Regions from separate parts of the Janthinobacterium sp. SUN100 genome, predicted to be linked through region 1. Evidence: predicted binding sites of a transcription regulator. Region 1 holds the regulator's gene; each other region holds the start of a gene.
What was found. The regulator FliA, encoded in region 1, starts transcription of late flagellar genes. The targets are predictions, from matches to a motif close to CTAAAGTTTNNNNNNNNNNNGCCGNTA.
Positions count from the first base shown of each region.

Region 2: the regulator FliA is predicted to act here: its motif matches at 3,080-3,106, upstream of O0881_RS24475 (flagellar protein FliT).
Region 3: the regulator FliA is predicted to act here: its motif matches at 3,592-3,618, upstream of O0881_RS04840 (FlxA-like family protein).

Region 1 is NZ_JAPUBU010000001.1:2,371,186-2,377,094, reverse strand. Features, by position in the region: gene flhA (flagellar biosynthesis protein FlhA) at 1-1,406, shown strand, start outside; gene flhF (flagellar biosynthesis protein FlhF) at 1,675-3,003, shown strand; gene O0881_RS10505 (antiactivator of flagellar biosynthesis FleN protein) at 2,996-3,859, shown strand; gene O0881_RS10500 (RNA polymerase sigma factor FliA) at 3,905-4,636, shown strand; gene O0881_RS10495 (flagellar motor protein) at 4,618-5,364, shown strand; gene motD (flagellar motor protein MotD) at 5,370-5,909, shown strand, end outside.
Region 2 is NZ_JAPUBU010000005.1:352,159-358,067, forward strand. Features, by position in the region: gene fumC (class II fumarate hydratase) at 1-973, opposite strand, end outside; gene O0881_RS24470 (hypothetical protein) at 1,145-2,308, shown strand; gene O0881_RS24475 (flagellar protein FliT) at 2,740-2,991, opposite strand; gene O0881_RS24480 (HDOD domain-containing protein) at 3,215-4,042, opposite strand; gene O0881_RS24485 (M13 family metallopeptidase) at 4,181-5,909, shown strand, end outside.
Region 3 is NZ_JAPUBU010000001.1:1,114,029-1,119,937, reverse strand. Features, by position in the region: gene O0881_RS04865 (LysR family transcriptional regulator) at 1-345, opposite strand, end outside; gene O0881_RS04860 (TSUP family transporter) at 497-1,258, shown strand; gene O0881_RS04855 (HAD family phosphatase) at 1,280-1,975, shown strand; gene O0881_RS04850 (alpha/beta hydrolase) at 2,034-2,834, shown strand; gene dcd (dCTP deaminase) at 2,968-3,537, shown strand; gene O0881_RS04840 (FlxA-like family protein) at 3,649-3,990, shown strand; gene O0881_RS04835 (ATP-binding protein) at 4,033-5,526, opposite strand; gene O0881_RS04830 (response regulator transcription factor) at 5,529-5,909, opposite strand, start outside.

The DNA of each region.
Region 1 (5,909 bases):
ACATGGGCTTTGCCGATGCGCTCAAGAACTACACCTTGCTGGCCATCGGTGACGGCCTGGTGGCGCAGATTCCTTCGCTGATCATTTCCACGGCGGCCGGTATCGTCGTCTCGCGCGTGGCCAGCGAACAGGACATCGGCACCCAGCTGGTGGGGCAATTGTTTGCGAAACCGCAAGTGTTATATATCACCGCCGGCATCATCGGCGGCATGGGCTTGATTCCCGGCATGCCGAACATGGTCTTCATCCTGCTGGCCTCGTTGCTGGCCGGTTCCGCCTATCTGATCAGCAAGAAGCGCACGCAGGAAAAGGCGGCGGCCGAAAAGCCGGCCGAAGTGCCGCAAGCGACCGTGGCGCCCGAGCAGGAAGAAGCCAGTTGGCAAGACATCATGCCCGTCGATACCCTGGGCCTGGAAGTGGGCTACCGTTTGATCCCCCTGGTCGACAAGACGCAGGGCGGGGAATTGCTCAAGCGCATCAAGGGCATCCGCAAGAAATTTGCCCAGGAAGTGGGTTTCCTGGCGCCGCCCGTGCATATCCGCGACAACCTGGAATTGAAGCCGTCCGCCTACCGCATCACCCTGAAGGGCGTGGAAGTGGGCGTGGGCGAAGCGTTCAACGGCCAGTTCCTGGCGATTAATCCCGGCATGGCCAGCGGCACCTTGCCCGGCCTGGCCACGAACGACCCCGCCTTCGGCCTGCCCGCCACCTGGATCGACGCCAGCCTGCGCGACCAGGCCCAATCGATGGGCTATACGGTGGTCGACGCGGGGACGGTGGTGGCCACGCACCTGAATCACCTGATCACCTCGCACGCTTCCGAGCTGCTGGGCCGCGCGGAAGTGCAATCGCTGCTCGACCACCTGGGCAAGGAGTCGCCGCGCCTGGTGGAAGACCTGGTGCCGAAGATGCTGTCCCTGTCGACCTTGCAAAAGGTGCTGCAGAACCTGCTGGCCGAGGGCGTGCACATCCGCGACATGCGCACCATCATCGAAACCCTGGCCGAGCATACGGTCAGCACGCAAGACCCGAACGACCTGACGGCGCTGGTGCGCGTGGCCCTGGGCCGCGCCATCGTGCAGCAACTGTTCCCCGGCTCGGCCGAACTGTCCGTGATGACCCTGGACAGCCGCCTGGAGCGGCTGCTGATGCAGGCGATGGGCAATGGCGGCGACGGCGCCGGCATCGAGCCGGGCCTGGCCGACACCATCGCGCACCAGGCGGGCCTGGCTGCCCAGCAACAGGAAGCGCTGGGCCTGACGCCCGTGCTGCTGGTGCCGGCGCCGCTGCGCGCCTTGCTGTCGCGTTTCCTGCGCCGCGCCTTGCCGCAGCTCAAAGTGCTGTCGCATGCGGAAGTGCCGGAAACCAAGACCATCCGCGTCACGGCGCTGGTGGGCGCGCAGTAGTTGTGATGAGCGGCATCGGGGTCGGTTCCTGCGGGACGGACGCCCGGTGCTTGCTTTTGGTCAAATAAACATCAATTTCCTCTCGGCAAACTGAATAACGGGTACTTTCCCGTCCTGTTCCTTCGATCATTTCCTGTAAGCATCGCTAATAATGGAAACTGTCCGGGTGATCTGTGTCCATGTGGAAGACAGCACTCAAGCAACAGGAGTCGACGATGGTCACACAGTTCAGCCAATATTGCGCCACCCCCGCCCTGGGAGGCCGGTCATGAATGTGAAGAAATTTACGGGCGCCTCGTCGCGCGATGCGCTGCGCAAGGTGCGCGAAGCGCTGGGCCCCGACGCCGTGATCCTGTCGAACCGCCAGGCCGATGGCGTGGTGGAAATCCTCGCGCTGGCCAATGACGACGCCGCTTCGCTGGCGTCGCCGCCGGCCGCCTCCGAAATGGCCCAGCCCCGTCCCCAGTTGCAGACCCAGTTCGCCACGCCGCAGCGTCCGGCCGCCCCGGCCCAGCGCCCGGCCGCGCCACGTCCTGCCGCGCCGCGCCAGGCTGCCTCCGAGCCAGTGGACATGGCCCGCATGCAGCAGATGATGGCCAGCGCACTGGCGCACGTCAAGGAAAACGCCGCCGCCGAGATGAGCGGCATGATGAATGAAATCCGCGCCATGCGCGGCATGATGGAAACCCAGCTGGCGGAAATCTCGTGGGGTTCGACGCAGCAGCGCGAGCCGCAAAAAGCCGTCGTGCTGCGCGAAATGCTGGCGGCCGGCTTCTCGGCCAGCCTGGCGCGCTACCTGATCGACAAGCTGCCGGCCGGCCTCGATGGCGCGCAAAGCATGCGCTGGATCAAGACGGTCCTCAGCCGTAACCTGAATACTGTGGCCAATGAAGACGCCATGCTGGAGCAGGGCGGCGTGTTTGCCCTGGTGGGCCCGACCGGCGTCGGCAAGACCACCAGCACGGCCAAGCTGGCGGCCCGCTGCGTGATGCGCCACGGCCCGGAAAAGCTGGCCCTGATCACCACGGATGCCTACCGTATCGGCGCGCATGAACAGCTGCGCATCTACGGCAAGATCCTCGGCGTGATGGTGCATTCCGTGAAGGACGAGGCGGACTTGCGCATCGCCCTGAAAGAATTGAAGAACAAGCACACGGTGCTGATCGATACGGTGGGCGTGAGCCAGCGCGACCAGATGGTGACGGAACAGGTGGCCATGCTGTCGGGCGCCGGCGCCGACGTGAAGCGCCTGCTGTGCCTGAACTCCACGGCCACGCAGGAAACGTTGAATGAAGTGGTGCGCGCGTATCAGGGCAGCGGCCTGGCCGGCTGCATCATGACCAAGCTCGATGAAGCGGCCTCGATCGGCAATGTGCTCGACGTGGTGATCCGCCAGAAACTGAACCTGTTTTATGTGTCGAACGGCCAGCGCGTGCCGGAAGACCTGTACCTGGCCGACCGCGGCTACCTGATCGACCGTGCCTTCAAGCTCAAGCGCGATGCGGCGGCGACGCAGTTTTCCGACGCCGAACTGCCGCTCCTGATGGCGCAGGCGGCCGCCCGCAACAATGAAGCGCGCGGGGTGCACCTTGGCTAATTTCGATTTCGACCAGGCCGAAGGCTTGCGCCGCATGCTGGCCGGCCCGCAGCCGCGCGTCATGACGTTCCTCTCGGCCACGCCGCAGGACGACAAGGGCGCCATGCTGGTCAACCTGGGCGCGTCGCTCGTCTACGGCGGCAATGACGTGCTGCTGCTCGACGCCAGCGGCGGCAGCGATGGCGTGGCATCGCGCCTGGGACTGGCGCACGGCGCCAGCCTGCGCGACGTGGCGCGCCAGCAATGCGGCTTGAACCAGGTCATCCACCAGGTGCCGCAAGGTTTCGGCGTGGCCAGCCTCGGCGTGCGCAACCATTTGATGGACAGCATGGATTATGCGGGCGAGGATGAACTGCGCCGCCTGGGCAAGACGTTCGAGGTGCTGGCGCGCCAGAGCGGCATCGTGCTGGTCGACGGCGTTGTGGCCGACGAGGGCGCGTGCTTCCCCGTGCCGCTGATGGCGTCGTCGGATATCGTCGTGCAAGTCTCGACCAGCGCCACCTCGATCAAGGCGGCGTACTGCCTGATCAAGCGCCTGAGCCAGGAACTGGGACGCCGTCCGTTCGGCATTCTCGTCACCGGCGCTTCCGAATCCGAAGCAAAAGTGGTATACGATAATATGGCGCAGGCGGCGAGCCGCTACCTGGCCGTGAAGCTGACTTCGATGGGTTCCGTGCCTGCCGACGAGTATCTGCACCGCGCGGCGCGGCTGGGCCGCAGCGTGGTCGACGCGTTTCCGCTGGCGGGAGCGTCGGTGGCGTTTCGCGGACTGGCCGAGCGGCTGGCCCGTTCGGCGGCGCCGGTGCTTGGCGGCACCTTGTACCAGACGGGGAGCCCGCACCAGTTCAGCGCCTGAATCGAACCGCAGCACCAGATAAGATGAGAAAACAATAAGCAGCCTATGTACACGGTCAAAGGGAAATCGAACAAGGACTATTTGCTGACGGAGCACATTCCGCTGGTGAAGCGTCTGGCGCACCATATGAAGGCGAAATTGCCGCCTTCGGTCGAGGTCGATGACCTGATCCAGGCCGGCATGATCGGCCTGCTCGATGCCATTACGCGCTATGAAGAGACGCATGGCGCGCAGTTCGAGACGTATGCCGTGCTGCGCATCCGCGGCGCCATGCTCGACGAATTGCGCACCAGCGACTGGCTGCCGCGCAGCATGCGCCAGAACATGCGCAAGATCGAAGAGGCGATGAGCACCCTGCAGCAGCGCCTCGGCCATCCGCCGACGGAGTCGGAAGTGGCGAAGCTGCTGAAAATGTCGCTGGCCGACTACCAGGAAATGCTGGGCGACGGCGGCGGCCACCAGCTCGTGTACTACGAAGACTTTCATGACCCGGACGGCAATGACAGCTTCCTCGACCGCCACTGCGTGGACGAGGACAGCGACCCCTTGCGTTCCCTGCTCGATACCGATTTCCGGCAATCCGTGATCGATGCCATCGACGCGCTGCCGCCACGCGAGAAAATACTCATGGGCCTGTATTACGAAGAAGAGCTGAACCTGAAGGAGATCGGCGCGGTGATGGGCGTATCCGAATCGCGCGTCTCGCAGCTGCATACCCAGGCCGTCGCGCGCCTGCGCGCAACCTTGAGGGAGCTGGCGTGGACTGGTCCAGCGTAATCGGGCTGGCGCTGGCGCTGGCCGGCCTGCTGGTCGGCCAGGCACTGGAAGGCGGCAAGATGGCCTCCCTGCTGCAGCCGGCCGCCTTTGCCATCGTCATCGTTGGCACCTTCGGCGCCGTGCTGCTGCAGACGCGGCTGCGCACTTTTGTCCGCGGCCTGGAAATGCTGCGCTGGGTGTTCCTGCCGCCGTCCGACACGCGCGCCGCGCTGGCGCGCGACATCGGGCAATGGAGCCTGACGGCGCGCCGCGACGGCCCGCTGGCGCTCGAACGCCTGATGGAAAACACGGCCGACCGCTTCAACGCCAAGGGTTTGCGCATGATCGTCGACGGCATCGCGCCCGACAAGCTGCGCCAGCTGCTCGACGTGGAAATCTCCGCCTACGAAATGGCCGAGCGCCAGGCCGTCAAGGTGTGGGAATCGGCGGCCGGCTATTCGCCCACCATCGGCATCCTGGGCGCCGTGCTGGGCCTGATCCACGTGATGGAAAACCTCACCGACCCCAGCAAGCTGGGCGGCGGCATCGCCGTGGCCTTCGTCTCGACCATCTATGGCGTGGGCCTGGCCAATCTGCTGTTCCTGCCGGTGGCCAATAAACTCAAGGCCATCGTTTCGCGCCGCGTGGTGCAATATGAAATCACGGCCGCCGTGCTGTACGACATCGCCACGGGCGACCACACGCGCATCATCGAAGAGCGCGTGTCCAGCCTCTTGCACGAGCATTGACCATGATGCGGCGCGCGCGCAGGAAGTATGACGAGGAACCGGACAACCAGGACCGCTGGCTGATCTCGTACGCCGACTTCATTACCCTGCTGTTCGCCTTCTTCGTCGTCATGTATGCGATTTCGCAAGTCAACGAAGGCAAATACCGCGTCTTCCAGAATGCCATCGGCCAGGCCTTCAGCCTGGAAAAGGGCGCGCCGCCCATCATCATGGAAGCGCCGCAGGCGATTCCACTGCCGAACCCCGCCCTGAAACGCCGCACGGAAGCCATCCGCCGCGAGCGCGAACACATGACGCGCCTGGCGCAGGACCTGACGTCGACCCTGGCGCCGCTGGTCAAGGAAGGCAAGGTGCGGGTCACGCAGACGAGCCGCGGCGTGAGCGTGGAAATCAATGCCAGCGTGCTGTTCGATCCGGGCGCGGCGGGCTTGACGGCCGAATCGGACCAGGCCTTGCGCGCCGTGGCCGTGCTGCTCAAGGACGACACGCACGATGTGCAGGTGGAAGGGCATACGGATGTGCAGCCGATCAGCAATTCGACCTTT
Region 2 (5,909 bases), on a different contig from region 1:
TGACCTTGCCCGGCATGATGGAGCTGCCCGGCTCGTTTTCGGGGATGGTGATTTCACCGAGGCCGGAACGGGGGCCGGATGCCATCCAGCGCACGTCGTTGGCGATTTTCATCAGAGCCGTGGCCAGGGTTTTCAGCGCGCCATGGGCGGCCACCAGCGCGTCGTGGGCGGCCAGCGCGGCAAACTTGTTGCTGGCCGTCTCGAACGGCTGGCCCGTCAGGCGCGCCAGTTCCGTCGCGATGCGGCCGGCAAATTCCACGTGGGCATTCAATCCCGTGCCCACGGCCGTGCCGCCGGCGGCCAGCTGCAGCAGCGGCGGCAACGATGCCGTGATGATGTGCTCGGCAAAGTCCAGCTGCGCCACGTAGCCGGAAAATTCCTGGCCCAGGGTCAGCGGCGTCGCATCCTGCAAGTGGGTGCGGCCGATCTTGACGATGTCGGCAAATTCCGTGGCCTTCGCGTCCAGCGTGGCGCGCAGCTGGCGCAGCGGCGGCAAGACCGTGTTGGCGACGGCTAGGGCGGCGGCCACGTGGATGGCGGTGGGGAAGATGTCGTTCGAGGACTGGCCCAGGTTGACGTCGTCGTTCGGGTGCAGCAGGCGTCCCTCGCCCCGCAAGCCGCCGATCAGCTCGGAGCCGCGGTTGGCCAGCACTTCATTCATGTTCATATTGCTTTGCGTGCCAGAACCCGTCTGCCAGACGGCCAGCGGGAATTCCGCTTCGTGCTTGCCGGCCAGTACTTCGTCGGCCGCCTGCGTGATGGCGATGGCTTTCTTTCCATCCAACAGACCCAGGTCCAGGTTGACGTGGGCGGCCGCGCGCTTGACGGTGGCCAGGGCGGCGATCAGTTCGGGCGGCATCTTTTCCGTGGAGATATGGAAGTGCTCGAGCGAGCGCTGCGTTTGCGCTCCCCACAGCCGGTCGGCGGGTACGTCGATCGGGCCGAAACTGTCGCGTTCGATTCTGCTACTCATGGCATCCCTTTCATCGATGGAAGTGGATCGAGTGTACTCCAGGCGTCAAAAAAGCACAGGATGATGCTGTATTGCATCATTTTTGCCCTGACCCATCTATATTTTTGCGATTTCCTGCCGTTAAAGACAGGCGAGTTCCCCTTCCTATCCTGTTATCAAAGCGATCAGTCCATGCAGAGCAGCATCTTTCCCCGTTGGTCCCTGATCGCGTGCGCCGCCGCCAGCCTGGCCTTGCCGCCCGTCATGGCGGCCGAACTGGGTGACATGGCCGTGCTGTCGCACGTGGGCCAGCCCTTGCTGGCCGAGATAGAACTGACGGCCCTGGCGCCCGAGGAAGCGAGCGGCGTGGCCGTGCGCCTGGCCTCGTCCGATGTGTACCGCGGCGGCGGCATCGGCATGGATCCGGCCCTGCAAACCTTGACCATCAGCCCGCTGGAACGCGGTGGGCGCCACTATGTGCGCGTGACAACGCGGCAAGCGATCCAGGCAGGCCACGTGCATTTGTATTTATTGCTGGGCAGTGGCAATGGCGCCGTCGTGCGCCTGGGCACCTTGTGGCTGACGCCGGCCCCGCCCGCCGCCGTCGCCCCTGTCAGCGCGCCAACCAGGCCCGCCGTTCCGACGCCCGCGCCCGCGCCTGTGCCGGTGCCGGTGCCGCAACCGTTGCCATTGCCGCGCGCCGTGTCCGCCGCACCGTCGCCCGATGCCGCCGCCTTGGCGGCCCGCGCGCGCGCCGAGGGTCTGGTGCGCCCGGCGCGCATGTTCGTGCCGCCGCCCGCCGCGCCCACGCCGCCCACGCAGGCCGCTACCGCACTGCGTCCGGCGCCGTTGCGCCGCGCCACGGCGCCCGTCGCCGCTTGCGCGCCGCAAGCCAATATTGAGCAGGCGCAAGCGTGCGTGGCGCTGGATGAGAAAAACGCGGCCCTGAATGACAAGCTCGGCGAATTGGAAGGCAAGATCGGCGCCTTGCAACAGGCGCTGGCTCAGCCTGCCACCGCTGTCGCCGCCGCTGCGCCGGCTGCTGCGCCGGCCGCGGCGCAGGCGCCGCATGCCAAGCCCAAGCCCCTGCACGCGGCACCCGCAGCCGAGAAGAAGGCGGGCGGCAACGGTTTGCTGTGGCTGGGTATCGGCAGCCTGGCCTTCCTGCTGTTGACGGCCCTCATCGTGTATGTCGTGCGCAAGCGCAAGCAGGCGGCGGGGCCGGGCGCGCCGTCGAAATACTGGGTCTTGCTGCGCAAGCCATTCGGCCGCAAGAAGAAGGAGGCGCCCGTGCTGACGGAGGCGGTGGAGGAGGGGGCGGCGGACGAGCCGGAACCGGAGCCGTTCTCGCGTTGATGATGTTGCAATGGCTGCGACAAGGCGGTGCCGGAATTTGATATAAAAAAAGATATTGAAAAAAGACAGAAAAATGCTTGTATCGCGTGTTGCCTGTTTCTTAAATATGGTGATATGATTAATTCAGTGGACTTGCTCTACGACAAAACAGCCCCAGCCTGGCGCAGTCACCAACGATAGTGTGGCGCGGCAAACAGGTGTAGCGTTGCATAAACGCCTGGGTCTGGAAGCGGTTCGCGATGCCGACGATGTGCTCGCGAACGCCGGATGCAACCGGCAGCGAGGCGACGCCAGGAGATACCTGGGGCTCGCCTTCCAAATTCCCCCTCCTTGTTTCCCGAGCGCCACAGATGGCGCGCTCCCCGGCAAGGCGGCAGACGTAAAAAAAGCACCCGCGGGTGCTTTTGTCGTTTCTGGTGCTGCAATATGGCTTACATGCGGACGCGCGAACCTTGCATGGCGTTCGGCAGTTGCGTCATCCACGGTTCCGTGATGGTGCGGATTTCGCGGTCGTTTGCCAGGATTTGCTTGAGCAAGTCGATCTTGCGCAGACGCGAGGCGCCGGCCTGGGCGGGCACCTTGCCCGTCATGACCGTGCTGGCGGCGCTGGCGCACTGGTTTTCCAGGGCATCCAAGTCATTCCAGTCGCTCGAACGTGCGGCCACGACCATTTTATTGGTCATTCCTGCAATATTTTCATACATCGAAAGAACGTCGTTGGAGGTCATGAGCACACCCGTAACTAGTGAATGGATTACCGCTTGTCTAGATTAACGGCGTGCTTAACGGGAACTTGAGGGTGTTTTTGAAAAAAAAGTGAAAATAATTTGGATAATTTTGGCGATCCGCCGGAATCGCCCGTAAACCCGCATGGATGCAGGGTCGGCGATGCCGGCGGTGGGGGATTTATTTGACGAGTTCTTCCAATCCCGCGCTCAGTTCGGCTGGCGGCGGCATCTTGTCGACCAGTACCGAGGGCGGCAAACCGAGTGCTTCGGCCACGTTGCCGGGGTAGCAGGCGATGATTTCTTCATTGCTCAGGGCGTTTTCATCGATGCGGGCGCGCCAGGCGGCCAGGTGGATGATGGCGGCCAGGCGGTTCAGCGGCGCCTTGGCCAGCGGGTCGGGAAAGGCGGCGATGGCGTCGGCAAAGGCGCCGGGGAACTTCCAGCGGCGCGCCAGTTCGGCGCCCACCTGCGCATAGTTATAGCCCAGCGAGACCCGCTCCGCGTCGAGCCGGCGCGCATCGAGCGGTGGCGCGATCTTGTCGAGCTGCATGGCTTGCTCGGGCATGGCGGCATGGATCACCAGTTGTCCGATCGCATGCATCATGCCGATGGTGAACGCCAGGTCCTGGTTGTCGCCCGTCTGCCTGGCGATCCAGCGGGCCGACACGGCGCTGTGCAGGCTGTAGCGCCAGAATTGCGGCAGGTTCAGGCCGGGCACGGCCTTGAAGCCGCTGACCAGGCCCGAGCTGATGACGAGGGTACGCACGGTAACAAAACCGAGCATCAGCACGGCGTCTTCCACCGTGCCGATGCTGCGCGAGACGTGGTAATAGGCTGAATTGGCCAGCCGCAGCAGCTTGGCGCTCAAGGCCGGGTCCGCTCCCAGCTGGCGCGCGATGTCTTCGGTGGCGATGGCGGGGTTGTCGAAACTGCGCACCAGTTCATCGACGATCTTCGGGGCGGCAGGCAGGGCGTGGGGTTGCTGGAACAGCGCTTCCAGTTGCATGGCAATCTCCTTGGCGTACACGCGGCACGGGGTCGTAAAACTATAGGCCGATTTTTTGTCCGCATGCAAAAAAGTTCCGGGATGCTTTTTGCATGGGAAACAGGCTATGATTTTGACTATTCCATCGAAAGGATCGCCATGCACGGTTTGCGTTTTTCCTGGTCCCGGACGCCAGTCCAGGCCGCCATCGTCCTCGCCCTGGCCGGCGTTTCGCTGACCGGCTTGCCCGCCCGGGCGCACGGCCAGCCGGCCGCCGCCGATGTCGCTGGCGCCGCCGTCCCCGCTGCCTTGCCCGGCGACGACTTCTATGACTACGTGAATGGCGACTGGCTGCGCGGCACGGAGATTCCCGCCGACCGCAGCAGCTGGGGTTCGTTCGCCATCCTCGCCAATGCCACCAACGAGCGCATCATCGCCCTCGTCGAAGGCCTGGCGGCGGCGCCGCAGGCCGATGCCTCCGCGCGCCAGGTCAGCGATTTTTACCGTTCCTGGATGGATGAATCGGCTATCGAAGCGAAAGGCTGGGCCCCGATCAAGCCCTTGTTGAGCAAGATCAATGGCATACGCGACCAGGCAGGGCTGGCCCGGGCGCTGGGCGAGAGCTTGCGCGCCGATGTCGACCCGCTCAATTCCACCAATTTTTATACGGAAAACCTGTTCGGCCTGTGGGTGGCGCAAGACTTGAACGACACCACGCGCAATGTCGCCTACCTGCTGCAGGGCGGGCTGGGCTTGCCTGACCGCGCCTTTTACCAGGACGACAGCGCCCGCATGCAGGGCTTGCGCGCGGGCTACCAGGCGCATATCGCCGCCATGCTCAAGCAGGCCGGCTACGGCGATGCGCCGGCCCGCGCCGCGCGCGTGTTTGCGCTGGAACAGAAAATTGCCGCCAGCCACGCCAGCCGCGAGGATTCGGCCGATGTCGCCAAGGGCAACAACGCGTGGCGCGCCGCCGACTTCGCCAGCAAGGCGCCGGGCCTGGACTGGCAAGCTTTCTTCCAGGCGGCGGGCCTGGGCAAGCAGACGGATTTCATCGTCTGGCATCCGTCGGCCATGACGGGCAGTGCCGCGCTGGTGGCGAGTGTGCCACTGGCCACGTGGAAGGATTTCCTGGCCTTCCACGCCATCAACCATTTCAGCACCACCTTGCCGAAGGCGGCCGCCGACCAGCGCTTTGCCTTCTATGGCAGCGCCCTGAGCGGTACGCCGCAGCAGTCGCCGCGCAGCAAGCGCGCGCTGGCCGCGACGAATGCGGCCCTCAGCGACGCCGTCGGCAAGCTGTACGTGGAACGCTATTTCCCGCCGGAATCGAAAGCCCGCGTGCAGGAGATGGTGACGAATATCGTCGCCGCCTTCTCGCGCCGCATCGACAAGCTGGACTGGATGGCGCCGGCCACCAAGGCGCAGGCGCAGGAAAAACTGCAAACCCTGTACGTGGGCGTGGGCTATCCGGAACGCTGGGACAGTTACGCTGGCTTGCGCGTGGTGCGCGGCGATGCGCTGGGCAATGTGCAGCGGGCGGAACAGTTCCACTATCGCCAGGAGCTGGCCAAGCTGGGCCAGTCGCCCGACCGCAAGGCCTGGGCCATGCCGGCGCAGCTGGTCAACGCCGTCAACCTGCCGCTGCAAAATGCGTTGAATTTCCCTGCCGCCATCCTGCAGCCGCCATTCTTCGACCCGCAGGCATCCGATGCAGCCAACTATGGCGGCATCGGCGCCACCATCGGCCACGAGATCAGCCACAGCTTCGATGACCAGGGCGCGCAGTTCGACGCCCAGGGCAAGCTGCGCGACTGGTGGACGCCGGCCGACCTGGCGCATTTCCAGACGGCATCCAAGCAATTAGTGGCGCAGTTCGCGGCCTACA
Region 3 (5,909 bases), 1.3 Mb from region 1:
TTGCGCCACCACTTTCGGCAGAAAGCCCAGCGACAGGATTTCCGGCGCCGACAGACGCACCCAGCCTTGCGGCGAATTGCTCAATTCCGCCAATTGGTCTTCCGCCTCGGCCTGTGTTTCCAGCAAGTGCTTGGCCGACGCGTAATACGTTTCGCCAGCCGTCGTCAGGGTGAACTGCTTTTGCGTGCGCAGGATCAGCTCGGCGCCGATGGCGTCTTCGAGGAACTGGATGGCGCGCGTGACGGCCGACGGCGAGCGCCCCAGCATGCGCGCCGCGTGGATGAAGCTGCGCTTTTCCACCACGGTGCAAAAGGCGCGGATCTCCCACATCAGTTTCATCGACATCGCGTGACTCCCGGCAAAAGAGGCCAGTAGACCGCACGGAGCGCATTCCGTCAAGCGTTACGCCTGATTGCGTTTTCCGCAATATGAAGTTGCATCCGGAAAAATCCATGGCGCCTATACTGCCGCTGTCGCCCATTCCTCATTGCCTATCATGCTGACCATCTCGCTGCTGTGTTTATTTGCCTTCTTTGCCGGCCTGATCGATGCCGCCGTGGGCGGGGGCGGGCTGATACAGCTGCCGGCCCTGTTCAACCTGATGCCGAACATGGCCTCGACCTCCTTGCTGGGCACGAACAAGCTGGCGTCCGCCTGCGGCACCACGTTTGCCGCCCGCTCGTTTGTCGGCAAGGTGCACATCCCCTGGCTGCTGGTGCTGCCGGCCGTGGCCAGCGCCTTTGTCATGTCCTTCATCGGCGCGGCCGCCGTGTCGTATGTGCCGCAGCAGGTGGTGCGCCCCATGGTGCTCGTGTTGATCATCATCATGGCCATCTACACCTTCATCAAGAAGGATTTCGGCACGACGCGCGAGGCGCGCCCCATCGGTCCGCGCGAACGCATCCTCGCCATCGTCATCGGCGGCGCCATCGGCTTCTATGACGGCCTGTTCGGGCCGGGCACGGGCAGTTTCCTGATTTTCCTGTTCATCCGCGTCTTCGGCTTCGATTTCATCCTCGCCTCGGCTTGCTCGAAACTGGTGAATATCGCCACCAACGTGGCCGCGCTGGCCTTCTTCATTCCCGCCGGTCACGTGGTGTATGCCGTGGCTGCACCGATGGCTGTGTGCAACATCCTGGGCGCCCTGACGGGCACCTGGATCGCCGTGCGCCGCGGCGCCGCCTTCGTGCGCATTCTGTTCCTCGTGCTGCTGGTGCTGCTGATCGTCAAGTTGTCCTACGACATTTTCTTCAAGTAAGTTTCTGAACGACAACAAGCCATGAAAACCATCCAGGGCGTGCTGTGGGACAACGATGGCGTGCTGGTCAACACCGAGCAGCTGTTTTATGAAAGCAACCGCGACTTGCTCTTGCCCTACGGCATAGACCTGACGCCGAAGCAATTCTTTGACTGGTTCCTGGACAATAACTACGGCGCCTGGCATGTGCTGCTGGGGCAGGGCCACGCCATCGAGCTGGTCGAGCGCCTGCGGGCCGAGCGCACCGTGCTGTTTGCGCAACGCCTGCGCCAGGCGCCCCAGCTGGCCATGCCCGGCATCGGGCAGGTGCTGGCGGCGCTGCGCCCGCATGTGGCGATGGGTGTGGTCACCAGTGCCTACGAGCAGCATTTCCGGATCAGCCATGCGGCCACGGGCTTGTTGCGCCACTTCGATTTCGTGCTCACGCGTGAAATGTATGGCGAAAGCAAGCCGGCGCCCGACGGCTACCAGCTGGGTTTGCAGCGCCTTGGCCTGGCCGCCGCCGACTGCGTGGCCGTGGAAGACTCGCCGCGCGGCTTGCGCGCCGCCAATGCGGCCGGACTGGAATGCATTATCGTGCGCAATCCCATGAACCGTCATCACGCGTTCGACGATGCTTTTTGCGTCGTGGATTCCAACGCCGAGCTGGGCGAAGTGCTGGCGGCGTTCGTGCCCGGCATGGCCCATGCGCCCCGGCAATTAGAGTCCTTCCTCTGATACGTCTTGCCGGCATGCCATTACAATTGTTTATCGCATTCACCGGCACCGACCCACGATGACCCTCCCGCAACTGCACTTTGCCCATGCCAACAGTTATCCAGCCGGCACTTACCGCAAGCTGTTTGGCTTGCTGGGACAGCATTACACCGTGCAGGCGCTCGACATGCATGCGCACGATCCCGAATACCCCGTCAGCACGGGCTGGCCCGAGCTGGTGCGCGAGTATGTCGACGACCTGGAGCGCCGCTACAGCGCGCCCGTGATCCTCGTCGGCCATTCGCTGGGCGGCATGCTCAGCGTCATGGTGGCCAAGCAGCGTCCCGACCTGGTGCGCTGCGTGGTCTTGCTCGATTCGCCCGTGGTGGCGGGCTGGCGCGCCTTGCTGGTGCGGCTGGCGCGCAACACGGCACTGGGCGAGCGTTACTCTCCCGCCCGTTTTTCCGCCCGGCGGCGCAAGCTGTGGCCCGATGCGCAAGCCGCGTATGAGCATTTTGCCGCCAAGGACATGTTCGCCATCTGGGCGCCGCAAGTCTTGCGCGATTACATCGACAGCGGCCTGGCGCCGCATCCGGACGGGGTGCAGTTGCGCTTTACGCGCGAAGTGGAAACGCAGGTCTACCGCAGCTTGCCGCACCACATCGGCGGCCTCGTCAAGGATGGTTTTCCAGTGCCCATCGGTTTTATCGGCGGCACGGAATCGGTGGAATGCCGCCAGGCGGGCTTGACTGCTACGCGCAAGCTGGTCGGCAAATTTTTCCGCCAGGTGCCGGGCGGGCATCTGTTTCCCATGGAAAACCCGGAACTGACGGCGCAAGTGGTGCGCGAGATGATCACCTCGCTGTTGGCTAAACACTAGCCGACTGGCAAGGATTTTCAGCGGGCAAGGGCCAAAAGTGGCGGTTTTTCGCGTAAAATCCTGCCATCCGGGCCACGCCTGCAGCAGGCGTGCGGCCCCAGCCATTCCGATATTCTAGAAAGATACCCCTGCGATGACGATTAAAAGCGATAAATGGATACGCCGCATGGCGGAAACAACGGGCATGATCGAGCCGTTCGAACCGGGCCAGGTCAAGGAACGCGACGGCAACCGCATCGTTTCCTACGGCACGTCCAGCTATGGCTATGACATCCGTTGCGCCGACGAGTTCAAGTTGTTTACCAACATCAACACCACCATCGTCGACCCGAAGGATTTCGACGCGAACAACTTCGTCGACGTGTCGGGCAAGGGCTATTGCATCATCCCGCCAAATTCGTTCGCGCTGGCCCGTACCGTCGAGTATTTCCGCATTCCCCGCAATGTGCTGACGATTTGCCTGGGCAAGAGCACGTATGCGCGCTGCGGCATCATCGTCAACGTCACCCCGTTCGAACCGGAATGGGAAGGCTATGTGACCCTGGAGTTTTCCAACACGACACCGCTGCCGGCGAAAATCTACGCCAACGAAGGCGTGGCGCAAGTGCTGTTCTTCGAATCCGATGAAGTGTGCGAAACGTCGTACAAGGACCGCGGCGGCAAATACCAGGGCCAGGTCGGCGTAACGCTACCCAAGACCTGATTGGGGTGAAGGGAGGGGCGCCAGCCGTCTTTACCTGCCTTTACACCTGCGGCACTACATCCGCGCCCATGCTTGCCGTTAACCTTGGTATCGAAACACTGAGGAGGCATCATGGTAGCGGCAATCGGTTCAGGCAGCGCGGTCAGCGCGGCGGGGAGCGCCAGTTCGGGCAGCAGTTCGCAGATCGCGGCGCTGCAAAAGCAGATCACGGCGGCGCAAAAGCAGTTGACGGAGTCGCAGAAGGGCGAGCAGACGGAGGCGTCGCAAAAGCTGCAACAGCAGCTGGCGCAGCAAATCCAGGCCTTGCAGGCGCAAATTGCCCAGTTGCAAGCTGCCGCCGCGCAGAAAGCGGCGCAGCAAGATGCTCAGCCGGCCAGCAGCGCCGATACGGCGACGAGCCCGGCCAAATCGACCTCGTCCACCCTGGGCAGCATCATCGATACGCAGGCGTAACAGCATTTTCCGCGCGTAAAAGACGCCAGGCTCGCCGACAGGTCAGCCTGGCGTTTTGACGGGCAACAACATTTCCACGCACAGTCCGCCACCGCTGCGCAAGCTGGCCCCGATGCGGCCGCCATGGGCGTTGATGACGTGCTGGGCGATGGCCAGGCCCAGGCCATGGCCGTCCGTGCTGTGCTGGGTATTGGCGGCGCGGAAGAACGGTTCAAAAATGCGGGCCAGGTCGGCGCTGGCCACGCCAGGCCCCCGGTCCAGCACGGCGATGCGCAGGCAATCATGCTGGCGCGACAGTTCGACATCGACCGTGCCGCCGTCGGGGCTGTGCTTGACAGCATTGCGCACCACGTTTTCCACGGCGCGCGCCAGCAGTTCGGGCTGGCCCGTGACGCTGGCGTCGGCCATGGCCGCGTCGACCGCCAGGTCGATGCCCATCAGGCGCGCCCTGGCTTCATAGCGGGCGTCGTCCACGATGTCGTGCACGAGGTCGGCGATGCCGACGTCTTCGCTGTGCGCGTGCCCCGCGCCCGCTTGCACGGCGCCCGCTTCCAGCCGCGACAGGGTCAGCAGTTCACCGATTAGTTTATCCATGCGCTCGCTTTCGCGTTCGATGCGCTGCATCGAGGCGGCCATCTTTTCCGGCTGCTGGTGCGCCAGGCCGATGGCGGCCTGCAAGCGCGCCAGCGGCGAGCGCAGCTCATGCGAGACATCATGCAGCAAGCGCCTCTGGCTGTCCATGAGGCTGCGCAAACGGCCCGTCATGCGGTCGAAATCGCGTCCCAGGTCCGTCAATTCATCGCCGCGCTTGCCGCTGGCGTGGAAGCGCGGCGCCAGGTTGCCGTGCGAGGCGGCCTCGAACGCCTGCCGCAGGTCGCGGATGGGGCGCGCAAAATACCAGGCCAGCAAAAAAGCGAACAGCAGGCTGGCGGCGATGGCGGCGGCCAGGGGAATGAAGGTGCGGTAGGGGCTGTCCATGCGCGGGCCGGGCGGCATGCCGCGGCCGAATTCGCCGCGTGGCGGCGGGGCGCCCGCTTCGCTGGGGCGTGGACCGGGTCCCATGGCGCGCGGGCCGCTCAGGGTGACGGCGTTGAGCGTGTCGCGCGCGGCGCCCGCCTCGGCATTGCGGAAGCGTTCCGACGAGGGCAGGAACAGCAGGTAGCGCTTGCCGTCGCTGCCGGCCACGTCGCGCACGACGGGATGGGCCTGGCTTTGTTGCAGCATGGCGCGCGCCTTGGCCAGCATGGCGGGATGCACCGTGCGGCCCATCAATTCTTGCCCTTTGGCATCGACAGCAAACACGCGCATGCGTTCGAGCTTGCCCAGGAATTGCCGCAAGGCCTGGCTGCCGCCTGCTTCCACGGTGGCGCTGGCGGCCTCGATGATCATTTGCGCGGGCGGGCTGGTGTCGATGTCGAGGGCCCGTTCCTGCTGCGCGGCCCGGTTTTTCAGCCAGAAGGTGCCGCCGATGCCGATGGTGGCCGTCACTTGCGCCAGCATGATGCACAGAAAAAACTTCCAGAACAGACGGCCCACGCTTACTCCTTGATCAGCTGGTAGCCGAGACGGTACACGGTTTGCAGGCAGGAACGGCCATCGGCCAGGCTGCCCAGCTTGCGGCGCAGGCTGCTCAAGTGCACGTCGATATTGCGGTCGAAGCGGGCCATGGGCCGGCCCAGGCCCAGTTCGGACAGCTGATTCTTGCTCACGGGCTTGCCCGCATGGCGCACCAGCACTTCCAGCAGGTTGAATTCCGTGCTCGTCAGCTCCAGGTGTGCGCCGGCCCAGGCAACGCGGCGCTGTTCTGGCCACATCGTCAACTGGCCCACGGTCAGCGGCGCCAGGCCCGACGTGTCCTGCGGCGCCGCTTGCGCACGGCGCAGGATGGCGCGGATGCGCGCCGTCAGCTCGCGCGGCGT